DNA from 3 places in the Pseudomonas sp. OIL-1 genome. Region 1 is predicted to be linked to each of the others. Evidence: predicted binding sites of a transcription regulator. Region 1 holds the regulator's gene; each other region holds the start of a gene.
The links. The regulator FliA, encoded in region 1, starts transcription of late flagellar genes. The targets are predictions, from matches to a motif close to CTAAAGTTTNNNNNNNNNNNGCCGNTAA.
Positions count from the first base shown of each region.

Region 2: the regulator FliA is predicted to act here: its motif matches at 1,832-1,859, upstream of G3M63_RS10725 (methyl-accepting chemotaxis protein).
Region 3: the regulator FliA is predicted to act here: its motif matches at 3,430-3,457, upstream of G3M63_RS12160 (methyl-accepting chemotaxis protein).

Region 1 covers NZ_CP048629.1:3,806,017-3,811,127, reverse strand. The annotation lists gene flhF (flagellar biosynthesis protein FlhF) at 1-645, shown strand, start outside; gene fleN (flagellar synthesis regulator FleN) at 1,156-1,983, shown strand; gene G3M63_RS17505 (RNA polymerase sigma factor FliA) at 1,983-2,720, shown strand; gene G3M63_RS17500 (chemotaxis response regulator CheY) at 2,900-3,277, shown strand; gene G3M63_RS17495 (protein phosphatase CheZ) at 3,297-4,088, shown strand; gene G3M63_RS17490 (chemotaxis protein CheA) at 4,101-5,111, shown strand, end outside.
Region 2 covers NZ_CP048629.1:2,295,795-2,300,905, forward strand. The annotation lists gene G3M63_RS10720 (porin) at 1-97, opposite strand, end outside; gene G3M63_RS10725 (methyl-accepting chemotaxis protein) at 124-1,746, opposite strand; gene G3M63_RS10730 (TetR/AcrR family transcriptional regulator) at 1,983-2,600, opposite strand; gene G3M63_RS10735 (cytochrome P450) at 2,811-4,055, shown strand; gene G3M63_RS10740 (ferredoxin) at 4,052-4,291, shown strand; gene G3M63_RS10745 (GMC family oxidoreductase) at 4,288-5,111, shown strand, end outside.
Region 3 covers NZ_CP048629.1:2,599,955-2,605,065, reverse strand. The annotation lists gene dctP (TRAP transporter substrate-binding protein DctP) at 79-1,230, opposite strand; gene G3M63_RS12170 (TRAP transporter small permease) at 1,468-2,058, shown strand; gene G3M63_RS12165 (TRAP transporter large permease) at 2,074-3,357, shown strand; gene G3M63_RS12160 (methyl-accepting chemotaxis protein) at 3,521-5,111, shown strand, end outside.

The DNA.
Region 1 (5,111 bases):
GCGTTGGTTGGCCCAACCGGAGCCGGCAAGACCACCAGCCTCGGCAAACTGGCAGCACGCTACGTGCTCAAGCATGGCAGTCAGCATGTTGCGCTGGTCACCATGGACACCTTCCGGATTGGCGCCCACGAACAGTTGCGCACGCTTGGACGTATCCTCAATGTGCCGGTGCGGGTGGTCGATGAACAGAACAGCCTGAGCGATGTGCTCAAGGAGTTTTCTGGCAAACGCATGGTGTTAGTCGATACAGCTGGCATGCAGGGCCAGGATCCGCAGCTGCGTAGTCAGCTGAGTGAACTGGCGGCGCAGGGGCAACGGGTTCGTACGTTGTTGGTGCTGGCCGCCACAAGTCAGTACCAGGTGCTGAAGTCTGCCTATCATCATTACAAATCCTGCGGACTGTCCGGTTGTATTCTGACCAAGATCGACGAGGCAGCCACGCTGGGCGAGTCACTGGGTCTGGCTATGGAACAAGCTTTGCCGGTAGCCTATATGGCAGATGGCCAGCGTATTCCGGATGATATTTGCCAGGCGGTAGGCCACAAGCTGGTCAGTCGTGCGGTGAGCATGGCCAGTAATGCTGGCGAAGCGCCTGCCGATGAGGCAATGGGCAATGTCTTTGCAGGTATACTGCACGCAGGTTGAAGAGGCGGGGATCAGCTGCATTTCGCCTCAAAGGTGCGATCCAGCAAGCGAACCGCAAGAGCGTGCTGTCGACGAATGCACTGCAGCATGGGCGGCGCGGTTTTTACAGATTTGCGAGGGTCTGTTGCCGTTTCATCGCGGCCGCGACGGAGGCCCGTTTGGTGCAGAACAAGGCGCGAGGAATGAAGTTTGTTCAACACATCCATGTGTTTCACCCCTTCAGGGCTTACGCGCAAAAGCGCTCCAGGCGTTTTTGTGGTTGTTCCAAATGAGTGACGAGTAACGCAGTGCTGCGGCAAACGGGTCCCGTCCCTTCGGGTGGGGCCGCCTAGGTTGCGCGTCAAATGACGCCATGCGGCGTTGCGGGACTTGGCAAGGGAACAACCATTACCTGCGTCCCGCGCCTTGCGGATCGCCGCCCGGCCTTGCGCCATTTGACAAGCAACGCGGCTCGCGATGAAACGGCAACAGACCCTAAAACGAATTCTTATTACAAGGTAATCCACACAGATGGGCAGCAATCATCCGGTTCAGGTTATCGCGGTCACCGGCGGCAAGGGCGGGATCGGCAAAACCAACGTATCCGTCAACCTCAGCATGGCGCTGGCGGCGTTGGGGCGTCGGGTCGTACTGCTCGACGCCGACCTTGGCCTCGCCAACGTGGACGTGCTGTTGGGTATCAAGCCCAAGGCTACGCTCGCGGACGTGCTTGATGGCAAATGCGACTTGCGAGACGTGCTGATCGACGGCCCCGGTGGCATCCGCATTGTCCCCGCTGCCTCGGGTGCAGCGCGTATGGTCAACCTGAACCAGCAGCAGCACGCCGGCCTTATCCAGGCGTTCAGCGACATTGGCGACAATATCGATGTGTTGATTGTCGACACCGCCGCCGGGATAGGCGACTCGGTCGTGAGCTTCGTGCGTGCTGCCCAGGAAGTTCTTGTCGTGGTATGCGACGAACCTACCTCGATCACCGACGCCTACGCCTTGATCAAGTTGCTCAATCGCGATCACGGCATGACCCGCTTCCGCGTGCTGGCTAACATGGTCAATACGCCGCAGGAAGGCCGCACCGTTTTTGCCAAACTGACCAAGGTCACGGACCGTTTCCTGGATGTGGCGCTGCAATACGTCGGCGCGGTGCCCTACGACGAATCGGTGCGCAAAGCGGTGCAGAAACAGCGCGCGGTTTTTGACGCCTTTCCGCGTAGCAAGGCCTCGCTGGCCATTCGCGGCATTGCGCAGAAAATTGATTCCTGGCCGCTGCCGGTCAATCCTCGGGGCCATCTCGAATTCTTTGTTGAGCGCCTGGTCCAGCATTCGGGGGCAGAGTCATGATCGCGTCCGCCAGTGGAGCCTATATGTACAACCGTACCCAACTTGCAGCGGGTCAGCAGGATCTGTTGGTCGAGCAGTTTGCTCCCCTGGTCAAGCGCATTGCCTATCACCTGCTCGGGCGCTTGCCGTCCAGCGTCCAGGTGGAAGATCTGATGCAGGCCGGCATGATCGGTCTGCTCGAGGCCTCGCGCAAATTCGATCATTCCAAGGGTGCCAGCTTTGAAACCTACGCCGGTATCCGCATTCGTGGTGCCATGCTGGATGAGGTTCGCAAGGGCGACTGGGCGCCTCGGTCGGTCCACCGCAATACGCGTATGGTCAGTGATGCCATTCGCGCGGTGGAAGCCAGGCTTGGTCGCGACGCTAAAGATCAGGAGGTTGCGGCCGAACTAGAGATGAGCCTTGAGGATTACTACGCGATTCTGGGCGACACGGCCGGCAGCAAACTGTTCAGCTTCGAGGATCTGCTCGAGTCCGGCGCGGCGGCGGATGTCCACGCTGAAGGTGAACCTCAGGGCGAGCTGCTGGATGAGCGGTTTCGTGGCGCGCTGGTCGAGGCCATCGAAGGCCTTCCTGAGCGTGAGCGACTGGTGCTTTCCCTGTATTACGACGAAGAGCTGAACCTCAAGGAGATCGGCGCGGTGCTGGGTGTGAGCGAGTCGAGGGTGAGCCAGCTGCACACGCAGTGCGCAGCCCGGCTGCGGGCACGTCTGGTTGCCTGGAAGAACGAATATTGATAGTCGGATCTCTGGTCCGGCTATATAGCGACGGTGCCTGAGTTGCCCGCTGGCTGAGCAGCTTCGGTACACTGCGCGCGTTTTACTTGCTGAGTCATTCTGGCTCGGAGACATGAATTTAGCAGAGTGCGAACCTGCACTTTTATCTGGTTTGTACGGAGGTCTACTTGGACAAGAATATGAAAATTCTGATCGTCGACGATTTCTCGACGATGAGGCGCATCATCAAGAACCTACTGCGTGACCTCGGGTTCACCAATACCGCGGAGGCCGACGATGGCAACACCGCGTTGCCGATGTTGCAGAGCGGTAATTTCGACTTTCTGGTCACTGACTGGAATATGCCGGGTATGAGTGGAATTGATCTGCTCAGAGCTGTCCGGGCCGACGACCGTCTGAAGCATCTTCCGGTGTTGATGGTCACTGCTGAAGCCAAGCGCGATCAGATTATCGAGGCCGCGCAAGCAGGCGTGAGTGGCTACGTGGTGAAGCCTTTCACCGCCCAGGCGCTCAAAGAAAAAATCGAAAAGATTTTCGAACGCGTCCAGCCGAAATAATCAACCGGGGTATCAGAAGATGGCTTTAAGCAAGGATCCCGGCCAGGCGACTGCTCAGCAATTTGAACATTCCCTCAAGGAGCATGCTCTGCAGCTCGTTGATCACCTTGAGAGTGGTAACTTCAGCGAAGCAGTACTGGTGGTGCACTCAATCAATCAGGCCCGTGACCGCGGGCTCTACCACGAGGTCGGGCAGCTTACCCGGGCGTTACACAACGCTATCGTGAATTTCCAGATCGATACATCCCACGCGCTCGGCGATGGCGGCGAAGCCTCGAAGATTTCCGACGCCTCGGACCGTCTTGATTATGTCGTGCAGCTCACCGACAAGGCCGCCAATCGCACCATGGACCTGGTGGAAAGCAGTACGCCCTTCGTTGCCGAAATCGGTGAAGAAGCTGCCGCGCTGCGCCTCGAATGGGCGCGTCTGCAGCGCAGGGAAATGGCTGCCGATGAGTTCCGTGACCTGTCCCGACGCATTGGAGAATTTCTGACCAAGACCGAGCAGTCCGCGACAACAGTTTCGACACATCTGAACGACATCATGATCGCTCAGGATTATCAGGACCTGACTGGTCAGGTCATCAAGCGTGTGACCACGCTGGTTCACGATGTCGAGGAAAGTCTGGTGAGTCTGGTGCGCATGGCAGGGCAGGTCGATCGCCTTGCTGGCATCGAGCATGGCGACGGCGTGAAGCCGAAAAAAGCACCAGAAAAAGGTGAAGGTCCGCAGATTCATGCCGATATAAGGGAAGACGTAGTGTCTGGACAAGACGAAGTTGATGATCTTCTGTCCAGTCTTGGTTTTTAAGGGAGTACATGCATGAGTTTCGACGCGGATGAGGAAATCCTTCAGGACTTTCTGGTGGAAGCCGGAGAGATCCTGGAGCAGTTGTCCGAGCAGTTGGTAGAACTGGAAAACCGTCCGGACGACGCCGATTTGCTCAACGCGATCTTTCGCGGCTTTCACACGGTAAAAGGCGGGGCGGGTTTCCTCCAGCTGGACGCGCTGGTTGGCTGCTGCCATATCGCAGAGAACGTTTTCGATATCCTGCGCAAGGGCGAACGTTCGGTTACCTCCGAATTGATGGACGTCGTCCTGCAGGCGCTCGATTCAGTCAACAGCATGTTTGCCGAGGTGCGTGAAGGCGAGGCGCCCACGCCGGCCGAGCCGGCGTTGCTTGAGGCGCTGGCCTTGTTGGCGAAACCCGCTGCGGCGAGCCCGAGCCCTGATCCTGTCACGTCGAATCAGGCTGTTGAAGCGACTGCCGTGAATGTCCCGGAAGCGGCGGGCGGCGAAGGCGACATCACCGACGACGAGTTCGAGAAACTTCTGGATGCGTTACAGGCAGAGCCCTCTGCTGAGGCCGTTGAATCCGCTTTGCCCGTGTCTGCCGGCAATGCGGATACAGGCAGTAGCGATAGCGATAGCGATGAGATAACGGACGAAGAGTTTGAAGCGTTGCTTGATCAACTGCACGGCGCCGGTAAACCGCCCGTTGCGGCCGTAGCGGCCGCTGCAAGCGCATCGACACCGGACACCGGCGCGTCTGACGACGCCATTACCGACGACGAATTTGAAGCCTTGCTGGATCAACTGCACGGCACCGGCAAAGGGCCGGGCGCGACAGACGCGGCGCAAGCTGGCTCCGAAGCCGAACCCGCTGCGGACTCGGTGGGTTCCGAGCATATTACCGATGACGAATTCGAAGCCCTGCTGGATCAACTGCATGGCAACGGCAAAGCGCCGGGCAAGAACGAAGTCGAAACAGTTTCGGATGCCGCAGCTGCGGTCGCTGCCAGGCCCGATTCCCGGCCAGCTCCTGCACCCGCT
Region 2 (5,111 bases), 1.5 Mb from region 1:
TAAAACGATATTCTGCCGGCTCCAATGCCATGGCGGAGGTGCTTGCCAGGCAGACGGCCAGGCAGACGGCCAGGCCGAGTAGGTTGCGTTTGTTCATGGTTCTTCAAGCTCCGAGTAGTAGTGTTATGTGCGAAATTGTGCGGTGGCCGAACGCAGATTGTCCCCTGCTCCGACCAACTGCTCGCCAAGGCGGGCGGTGGCCCCGGCGCCGTGCGCGGTTGCTTGTGCGTCCTGCTGCAACACTTGGGTTTCTTGCTGGATGGAACTCGACAGCCCGATCTGCTCCTGGGTGAACTGGGCAATCCCGGCGTTGAGTTCGTCAATCTGGATGACGGTGCGGGCGATGGTCTCGAGCAGTTGTGTGGCTTCGACCGAACGCTCGATGCTTTCCCGGGACTTCTCGCCGTTGTTGTGCATGACGTTCAGCACGGTGTTGGCGCTGCTTTGCAGGCGCTGAATGATCTGTTGGATTTCTGCCGTCGACACGGCTGTCTTCTGCGCCAGGTTGCGCACTTCATCGGCGACCACAGCGAAACCGCGACCCTGCTCACCGGCACGGGCGGCTTCTATCGCGGCGTTGAGTGCGAGGAGGTTGGTCTGTTCGGCGATGCTGCGAATGACCGTCAGCACCGAGCCCACTTCCTGGGTTTCCTTTTCCAACTGCTGCATGGCCTGCACCGCGCTCATAACGCTGCTGCCCAGGTCGCTGACGCTGGTCGACAGATCGCCGATATGTTTGCGCGCCGTAACGGCCTGACTGGACGCGGAACCGGCTTCTTCGGATGCCTGTTTCGAGCGCCGCGCTACCTCCTGAATGCGGTCGGTCATGGTGAGAATGTCGCGGCTGATGGAGTTGGTGTGATGCTGCTGGGACTTGGCGCTTTCCTCGGAGCCCTGGGTCAGCCGGTATAGCTCATTGGAGACGTGCCCCAGCGGGCTGGCCGCCTCGATCACCTGGCGCATGGTGCCCTGCAAGGTGTCGAGGAAGCCGTTGAAGAGATGGATCATGGCGCCAATTTCGTCGTGCGCTTCGACATTGACGCGGCGCGTCAGATCACCGTCCCCGCTGGCGATGGCCTGCAGCGACTCGATGACGCCGCGGACATTTGTCATCACGCTGCGGATCACCGTCCAGGCAGCCAGCGACACCAGCACCAGCAAGCCCAAGCTGAGGATGATACCCAGACGGGTGGTCTCGGCATTGTTCTCGCGAGTTTCCGCTAGCGTTCGTTCGAAGTCCTGATAGGCATTGCTGCGGAACGCGGCGGCGAGCTTCTGGGTTTGCGCGAGATCGGAGGCCATCCGGTCAAGGCTGGAGCGCAGGTCATCAAAGGAGGCGCTGCCGCTGATTAATTGGTCCGACGCGCTGAGAGCGTTGCCAGAATAGGTCAGCACGGCCTGGCGCCAGGCCTGCAGATCCTGGAGGCGCTGTGGCTGGTTTTGCAGCAAATTCGCGAGCGCCGCCTGTTGGGTAGCGATCTCCTGGAGAACCTCGCGCGCTTCGCCGAGAATCGTTTGCTCACCGGCTGCAACAGCGTTGTTGAGCAAGCCGGGCAGGCGCGAAAACTGGAAGATCACCGCATCGGCCTTTTCCAGCGTGGGGTAGCTTTGGGACTCCAGCGATTCCAGTCGATTATCGGTGGCGGACAATTGCAGCGACGTGTAAGCGACATATAGAACGAGGCCGAGCATGGCGACGGCTGGCGGCATGGCCAGTTTGAGATTCAGTGACAGATTCTTGAGCATTTCCGGCCCCCAGGTGAGATGCGAACTAACGAAGCTGAAGTGAAATTGAACAGTAACTGGAAAAATGTTCACTAAGCTGTCGGGGTTTTCGGCCGAAAAGGGCAGGACTTTAGCGCTGTGTAACGATTTGTAGTCGCAGGGAGGGAATGATCTGAACTGGGCAGGGAAAAATCCTGCCTTCAGTCACGGTGCGTCGGCAGACCAGGTGTGATCGGCAGCGTAGTTAGAAGGCGTGGTCAGGAGGCGTCGATGGGTGAGGGCCAGGTGCCGTTGTTCATGAGCGCGTCGAATGCCTCGGTCATCTCGCTGGCCGGGTAGGGATAGTCGTGACGCACCCACCATAACCAGAGCCCGATGAGCGCGCCCACAAAGCAGCGCACTGCCACTTCGCCGCGTAGCTCGTCCGCTTGGTAAAAGCCTTGCTTGCGGTAATGTTCGCGAACCTGAATGAGGAGGATGCTTTCCAGGTGAGCGAGGATGACGGACTGGGAAGGGCTGTTGAAAAACGAGGTGGTGAGGGAGGCATGCCGCTCGGTGGCTATGAACAGCCAGGTCGATGCATCCAGTACAACGCGCTTATGTCCTGATACATCGACCACCCGGGTAGGCGGCGTGCCGATGCTCTCGTAACCGGCAACCAGAAGGTCTTCCTTGTCACGGAAGTGAGCGTAGAAGGTTGATCGCGCAACTCCGGCGCGCTCGAACAACTCCTGCACGGTTATATCTCTGAAGTCCTTTTCCAGTGCCAGTCGGTACATGGTATCGAGTAGCCGCTCCCGGGTGCGCCGGGCTCTCGCCTTGTGGCGATCACCGATTGGATCTTCATCGTTGCTGTGTTCCGGGGGGGCTGGCAAAGGCGCGTTCCTGCTGGTCTCTTAAGCGAGAGGGTCTCGCGAGATGAGGCTCAGGTCCGAGACTGACACAGGCAGCGTGGGCCGGGCAAGTTAAACCCTATTGCGGATTCTGTATTAGAAATCGAACGGATGTGGGATTCCGTCTGTTGTGGCGCAAATTGGTGCGGCTCTACACTCATCTGCGTCAGCAATAAAAACCGGACAATAATAATGAATACCGATAGCGTGACCAATGCGATACCGTCCAATGTGCCTGCTCATCTGGTCCAGGATTTCGACCTTTGGGCTGCGCTTACCGCGCAGGGCGAAAACGCCTATGCCTGGGCCGCCAAGTTGCATGAGAGCATGCCACCCATCTTCTGGGTGCCGAGCCTGGGATTTCTGCCGGGCACCTGGATTCCGCGTCGTTCAAAGGATCTGCGGCGCATCCTCCAGGATCCCGAGACCTTTAGCAGCGCTGGCTTGACGCCGTATCCCATGCTGCTGGGCGAAAGCTGGCGCCTGGCGCCGCTTGAAGTCGACCCGCCGGTTCATGCCAAGTACCGCGCCCTGTTGAATCCTCTGTTCACGCCAAAAAAAGTCAATGCGTTGGAAGAGGATATCCGCCAGTTGGCTACCCAGCTTATAGACGACATCGCTCAGACAGGGCGCTGCGACTTTAATGAAGACTTCGCCAAGCCGTTCCCGACGTTGATTTTTCTCAAGCTGATGGGCTGGCCGCTGGCGGACCGACCGCTGTTTCAACACTGGACCCAGACGCTGATCAAGAGCTCGGATCCCCAGGTGGTGACGGACAATGCACGCGAAATTACTGGTTGGATTCGGGCACGCATCGCCGAATGCCGGGCCAATCCCGGCGATGATTTCACCAGCTACCTGCTGGCTAGTCAGATTGACGGCCGGCCGCTGACCGATGACGAAATGCTCGGCATCAACTTTCTGATATTTATCGGTGGGCTGGATACCGTTACCTCAACGATCGGACTGTTCTTTCGCCATCTGGCGCGCAATCCAGAGCAGCAGGCGCAACTGCGCGCCGACCCGTCGCTGATCCCGGATGCGGTGGAAGAGATGCTGCGTTCCTATTCCATCGTCAATATGCGCCGTACCGTGACCCGGGATGTGCAGATCGGCGAGGCGACGATGAAAAAGGGCGACATTGTGCTGATCAGTACCGAGTTGGCCAACCTCGATCCTGAAGTGTTCGACCAGCCGGAAAAGGTCGACTTCCTGCGTAGCGCTGGGCATGCACCACACATGGCCTTCTCTTATGGCGTGCACCGCTGTGTAGGGTCGCACCTGGCCCGTCGCGAACTGCGTATTGCGCTAGAACTCTGGCTGACCAAGGTGCCACCGTTCCGCATCGCAACCGGTACCACGCCGCGTTTCAACGCCTTCGGCATATTCGGGATGGAAGAGCTGCATCTGGAATGGGATGTGGAGGAAACCAGATGAAAATTATCATCGACAACAAGGCCTGTGCCGGACACGCGCGCTGCAATGAGGTCGCGCCGGGGCTTTATGAGCTCGATGACAACGGCTACATCAGTACCGCTGGCTTCGACGTCGAGGTCGGGCAGCAGGCCCTTGCCCGGCGCGGCGCCAGGGCTTGCCCCGAGCGGGTGATCCACATCGTGGATGAACCTGCAAACCCCCCAGGCAATGGGCTGAATAAAGGACAAAAACAATGAACATGAAACAAAGCTACGACTACATCATCGTTGGGGCGGGGTCTGCCGGCTGCGTAATGGCGAACCGGCTCTCGACCGACCCCAGTGTCTCGGTGTTGCTGATCGAGAGCGGTCCGGAGCACACCAGCCCTTTGATTGCCATGCCGCGAGGCATAGGCAAGCTGCTCATGCCCGGCAACCCGCACGTTTGGGATTATCAGGCCTCGCGGGGAGAGGGCATGGCCACGGAACTATGGCTGAAGGGCAAGGCCATTGGCGGCTCCAGTTCGGTGAATGGGATGGTTTACGTGCGTGGCGCACCCGCCGATTACGACGCCTGGGAGGCGCAGGGATGTACCGGTTGGGGTTGGCAGGATATGGGCCGGCAGTTTGTCGCCATGGAAGATCACCAGCTTGGCAGCTCCGAGTGGCGGGGTGTGGGCGGACCACTGAAGGTAACTGTGCACCCCTCGGGCGATGAGTTGTGCGATGCCATCATCGACGCTGCCGCACATATCGGTACGGCGACCGTCGCGGATACCAACCATGTGGATTCGGTGACGCAAGGCGGGTTCGGTTATCAGCCGCAAACCACCTGGAAGGGGCAGCGCTTCAGCGCAGCGAAGGCGTTTCTCGATCCGGTGCGTACGCGTCCCAATCTGACTGTGATGACGGGCACCCATGTACAACGCATCGAGTTTGAGGGGCGCCGCGCCATCGCGGTCCAGGTGCGTGGCAAGGAAGGCGAGCGACGCATCCGTTGCCAGCGTGAAGTGCTGCTTTGTGCCGGCGCAATCGAGTCGCCGAAATTACTGCAGCTGTCCGGCATAGGCCCTGCCCA
Region 3 (5,111 bases), 1.2 Mb from region 1:
CTCATGAAAAAGGCCGGAGCACGAGAAAGTGCGCCGGCCTTGATCGAACACCTGCGAAGCTACGCAGATCTAAACGCTTCAAGCCGCTTCAGGCTGCTCTTCTGTTGCCTCTTCAGGCTGATCGCCCGCTTCAGCTTCAGGTTCAGGCTCTTGAGCAGCCTCGGGCTGCTCGTCCTGTGGCTCTTCGCCGACTTGCTCGAGCAGTGCGTTAAGCAGTGTTTCACCACGCTCGCCGACCATTTCAACGAAGACATCGCGGACCGGCAAGCTACGCTCGCGGAATGCTGCTCGTTCTTCGGCGGTGAGGTAAATCAGCTCGATATCGCTGTTCTCGGTAATGATATCCAGGCGCTCGGTGTTCAGACGCGTCTGCACGTCATGAATATATGGCACCAGTTCAACCACTACTTCTTCGATAAGATCCTTGCGCTCGTCAGACAGATTCTCGTACCACGACTGATTGGCCATGAAGGTGGCAATAAACTGCGCCTGGTTGGCGAAGATCATGTAATCCTGGACCTGATAGAAGTCCATTTCCTGGTGAGCGAATACCGGCTGAATGTTGCCGTCAAGCTGGCCCAACTGCAGGCCGCTATATAGCTCGCCATATTCCATGGTGGTCGGGTCGGCCCCATAAGCGCTGTATGTTTCGTTCAGCAAACGGTTATCCATGGTGCGAATGGCCAGGCCCTGGAAATCTTCAGGCGTACGGATTGCCGTGTTCGCAGTCCAGACCTGCCAGCCTTCCGGCACGATTGCTAAAGGGTGCAGATCACGTTCATTGAATGCTTCGATAAGAGCGGAATGCTTGCGAAAATCGGGATGATTGAGCACTTCAGCATTTTTCTTTTCGTCATCGGTCAGCACGAAGTTCAGGCTGAACAACTGCGATTCAGGAACAGTACCACCGAGAAAGCCCGAGCCAAATGCCATTTCGATCGAGCCTGCCTGGACCTGATCATAAATATCAGTCAAACCGCCAAGCTGACCATAAGGAAACAGTTCCACCTCGACTTCGCCGTTTGTTTTCTCACTGATCAGTTCCGCGAACTGCGCGCCGTATTCGTATTGGACACTGCCTTCGATCTCTTCCAGACCAATTCGCCACACCTCGACCTGGCCGGGTTCCGGTTGTGCCTCAGGGCCCGTTTCGGCTGTTTCTTGCTCATCTGAGCCACACGCCGCCAATACCAGGGCTGCTGCCCCAACTACTCCATTACGCCAGTTCATGGAACGCTCCTTATCGATTGTTCTGCTTAACCGTTTTTAACCTTATCACAAGGTCGTCATATGTCCACGTCGTGCAAAAACCCGAATCATGAGTTAAGGTCAAAAAAGGAAACTGGACGCGAAGTCGGTGCAACGTGGCCAGTTACCACTGCATTGACTACAGAATGAAAGTAAATATCCCGACGTTAATATTTACGCCCGGGTAGTGCCTGACCAGGCCATGGAGAGGATCAACAGATGCCCGAGCCTGCCGACAGGTCGGACAACCACTCGTTCAAGGCGTTGCTGAGCAAAGCTCTGCGCGCCCTGGATCGAATTGCAGAACACATCGAGAAAACCATACTGGGTTGCAGCGTGCTGTTTCTGGCGGGTCTGTTGATTGCTCATGTTCTCGGGCGCCAGCTGCTGGGAACCGGCGTAACCGGTCAGGTGGAACTGACTCAGATGAGTCTGATCATCATGACCTTCGCCGGATTGGGCTATGCCGTTCGACGCGCCCGGCACATCTCTATGTCAGCCTTCTACGACCAGCTCAAGGGCACGCCCCGCAAGATTCTGCTGGTCACCATTTCCTTGTCGACCGGCGCACTGATGTTCTTCTTCGCCTGGCACGCCTGGGACTATGTTATGGCCATTCACGGTCGCGGCCGCACCTCTTCCGCCTTACAAATCCCGTTGTGGATCCCCTACCTCATGGCGCCGGTGGGCTTTGCTCTGGCGGGCATTCAGTATTGGCTCACTGCGATACGCAACATGATCTCCAAGGGCATCTACCGGTCATTCAATGAGAAAGAAGCTTACGATGAAGTACCCGACTCAGCCCTCTAGACGGGTGATCAATCCATGCTGACCCTTACTGTCATCGTTATGGTGGTGTTGCTGCTGCTTGGCTTCCCCATGCTGGTTCCGCTGCTCGCAGCGAGCCTGATGCTGCTGTTCCTCGAGCTGGACATGAACAACGTAAGCCTGCTGATGGGCCAGATGATCAGTGGCGTTCAGTCCTGGGCACTGGCCGCCGTTCCGCTGTTCATCTTCGCTGCCGATGTAATGACCCGAGGCCACACTTCCCAGCGCCTGCTTGATCTGGTGCAAAGCTTCGTTGGCCATTTGCGTGGCGGCTTGCCCATTACCACTGCTGCCAGCTGTACATTGTTTGGAGCAGTCTCGGGTTCGACCCAGGCCACCGTCGTTGCAATGGGTGGACCGATGCGGCCAAAGTTGCTCGAAAAAGGCTATTCCGACAGTTTCTCCCTGGCTCTGATCATCAATGCCAGCGATATCGCCCTGCTGATTCCACCCAGTATCGGCATGATCATCTATGGCGTGGTATCCGGCGCCTCGATCGGCAATCTGTTCATTGCCGGCATCCTGCCCGGCTTGCTGATTCTGCTGATGTTCTCCGTCTATTGCTGGGCAGCCTCTATACGCATGGGTATTGCGCCTGAGCCCCGTTCCGGCTGGGCGACTCGTTGGGCAGCAATGAAAAAGGCCGTACTGCCCCTGGGCTTTCCGCTGGTTGTGGTCGGCGGCATTTACGGAGGCATTTTCAGTCCCACTGAGGCGGCGGCTATTGCCGTGCTCTATGCGCTGGTGCTGGAGATCGTCATTCTGCGTGCGGTCAAGATCAGCGAGATCTGGGATGTAGCGCTTTCGACCGGTCTGATCACGGCCGTGGTCTTCATTCTGGTAGCAGCCGGGACGGCTTTCACCTATACCATCTCGTTCGCCGGCATACCCCAGGCGATACTCGGGCCGATAATCGAGGCGATCGGTGACAGTCAGCTGCTGGTGCTTGGGCTGATCGCGATCTCCTTCTTTATTGGCTGCATGTTTGTCGATCCCATCGTGGTCATCCTGATTCTCACCCCTCTGTTCAAGCCCGCTGTGGACGCAGCCGGACTCGACCCAGTGCATGTAGGTGTTATCGTGACCCTGCAGGCGGCGATCGGCTCCGCCACGCCCCCGTTCGGCTGCGACATCTTCACTGCAATGGCCATCTTCCGGCGCCCCTACTTTGACGTTATCAAGGGCACGCCACCCTTCATTTTCATCCTCCTGCTGGCCACCGTTCTGTTGATATTCTTCCCTCAGATATCACTCTGGCTGCCCTCATTGTCTGATTCATGAGGGCGCGTTAACCAGAGCCCGGCATTGCCCTCAGGTCTCGTAGCGCATAACAAAAAAATCACGCTCTCTCCCCTTCGGTTATTTCCTGGCCTGCCGATATGTCTATATAGTGGCGAAACCCAATCAGCGGTATCGCTTGCTTGATAGGCAGAAAACGCAACCCATGATGCGTTATGAGGAAATTATGAACGCGACGGAAACCGCACCCAAGAACGGCCTTGCACCGAATCTTCCCCGTATGTCCCGAGCGGGCATTTGTCTGGCGTTGTGTCTCTGCCAACTCTTCTTCACCGGCACACTGATATGGCTAGCCGATGGTGTGCTATTGGTGATGGCCGTTCTTCTTACCCCGGTAGCTCTCTATCTGATTCTGCAGTCGCGCTCAAACCAGGACGATGCAGGTAATATGGTGGGCCGTCTGGCCGTAACCAACAGCAAGCAGATCGACCTGCGCCAGCTCGAGTCGAGCGGTTCGCAGGAGCACGAAGCTACCCGCATGTTCAATGCTCTGAACGAGCGGTTACGCACGGTTATGCTCGACCTGCAAACCAGCAGCTTGCGAACCGCTCTGGCATCGGCGAACAGTCGCCTGCTGGCAGAAAAAGCTGCGAAGGATGCGGGTCTCCAGCAGCAGCTATCCGAACTGATATTCCACGCCAGCGAGCAGACGACCGTCGCGCTGCAGGATATTTCCTCTCGCGCGTCCGACATTACCGCAGTCAACAGGCGCAACCTTGAGCTGGCCCGCGAATCGAAACAGCAGATGGGCGATGCGCGGCAGAACATGCAGCTGGTCAGCGAGTCGATGAATGGCTTTAAAGGCAACATCAACGCGTTGACTGCCACCTCGACCAAAATTCGGGAAATCCTGAATACGGTTCAGGACTTCTCCGCACAAACCAATATGCTGGCGCTGAACGCGGCCATCGAAGCGGCGCGCGCCGGCGAACAGGGCCGCGGCTTCGCCGTGGTTGCGGACGAGGTGCGCAGTCTCTCGTTCAAGGTGGGCAGTGCCGCCGAGCAGATCACGCAGCTCATGGAGCAGATGACCAAAGCCATGTCAGGAGCGGAGCAGCAGACCCTCGGCATGCTCGAACAGACCGAAACCACCGGACTGGCCGTCAGCACCGCAGCCGACCAGTTCAATGCCATGGTGGAAGATTTCCAGCAAGCCAATGATGACCTGCTGATGGTCAGCAGCGCCCTCGAAGAACTTACCGCGACAAATGCCGAGACACTGAAGCACGGCGGCGAAATTCGCGAGCTTAGCGTCACCATCAGCAAATGCATGGAAGACACCTTCAGCCAGGCCGACGCTCTGCGCGACAACACTCACTTCACCCTGCGATCGCTGGCGGGCTTCCGTCTCGGTGAAGGTAATATGGAGGGAGTTACCCAGCGGCTTATGCAGCGCAGGGACGAACTGCAGGGCCGGCTGAATGATCTGGCTCGTGCAGGCGTCGACCTGTTCGATCAGCGTTACACACCAATTGCCGGCACCAACCCGCCCAAGCATGACGTGAGCTGGGCAGACGCCTTCATCAAACAGGTCCGTCCGCTGCTGGACGAATGGGACCAGGGCGGCAAGGACGGCATCGTGTATATGGCGGCGGTCAATGACAAGGGCTATCTGGCGACCAGCCGCAGCGCGTCGTCACAGCCCGCTACCGGAGACCCGAAGGTTGATGCTGCGCGCAGCAACTTCAAACGCTTCGCTGTCACCAACGCTGCCGATCTGCACTTCCTGACGTCGT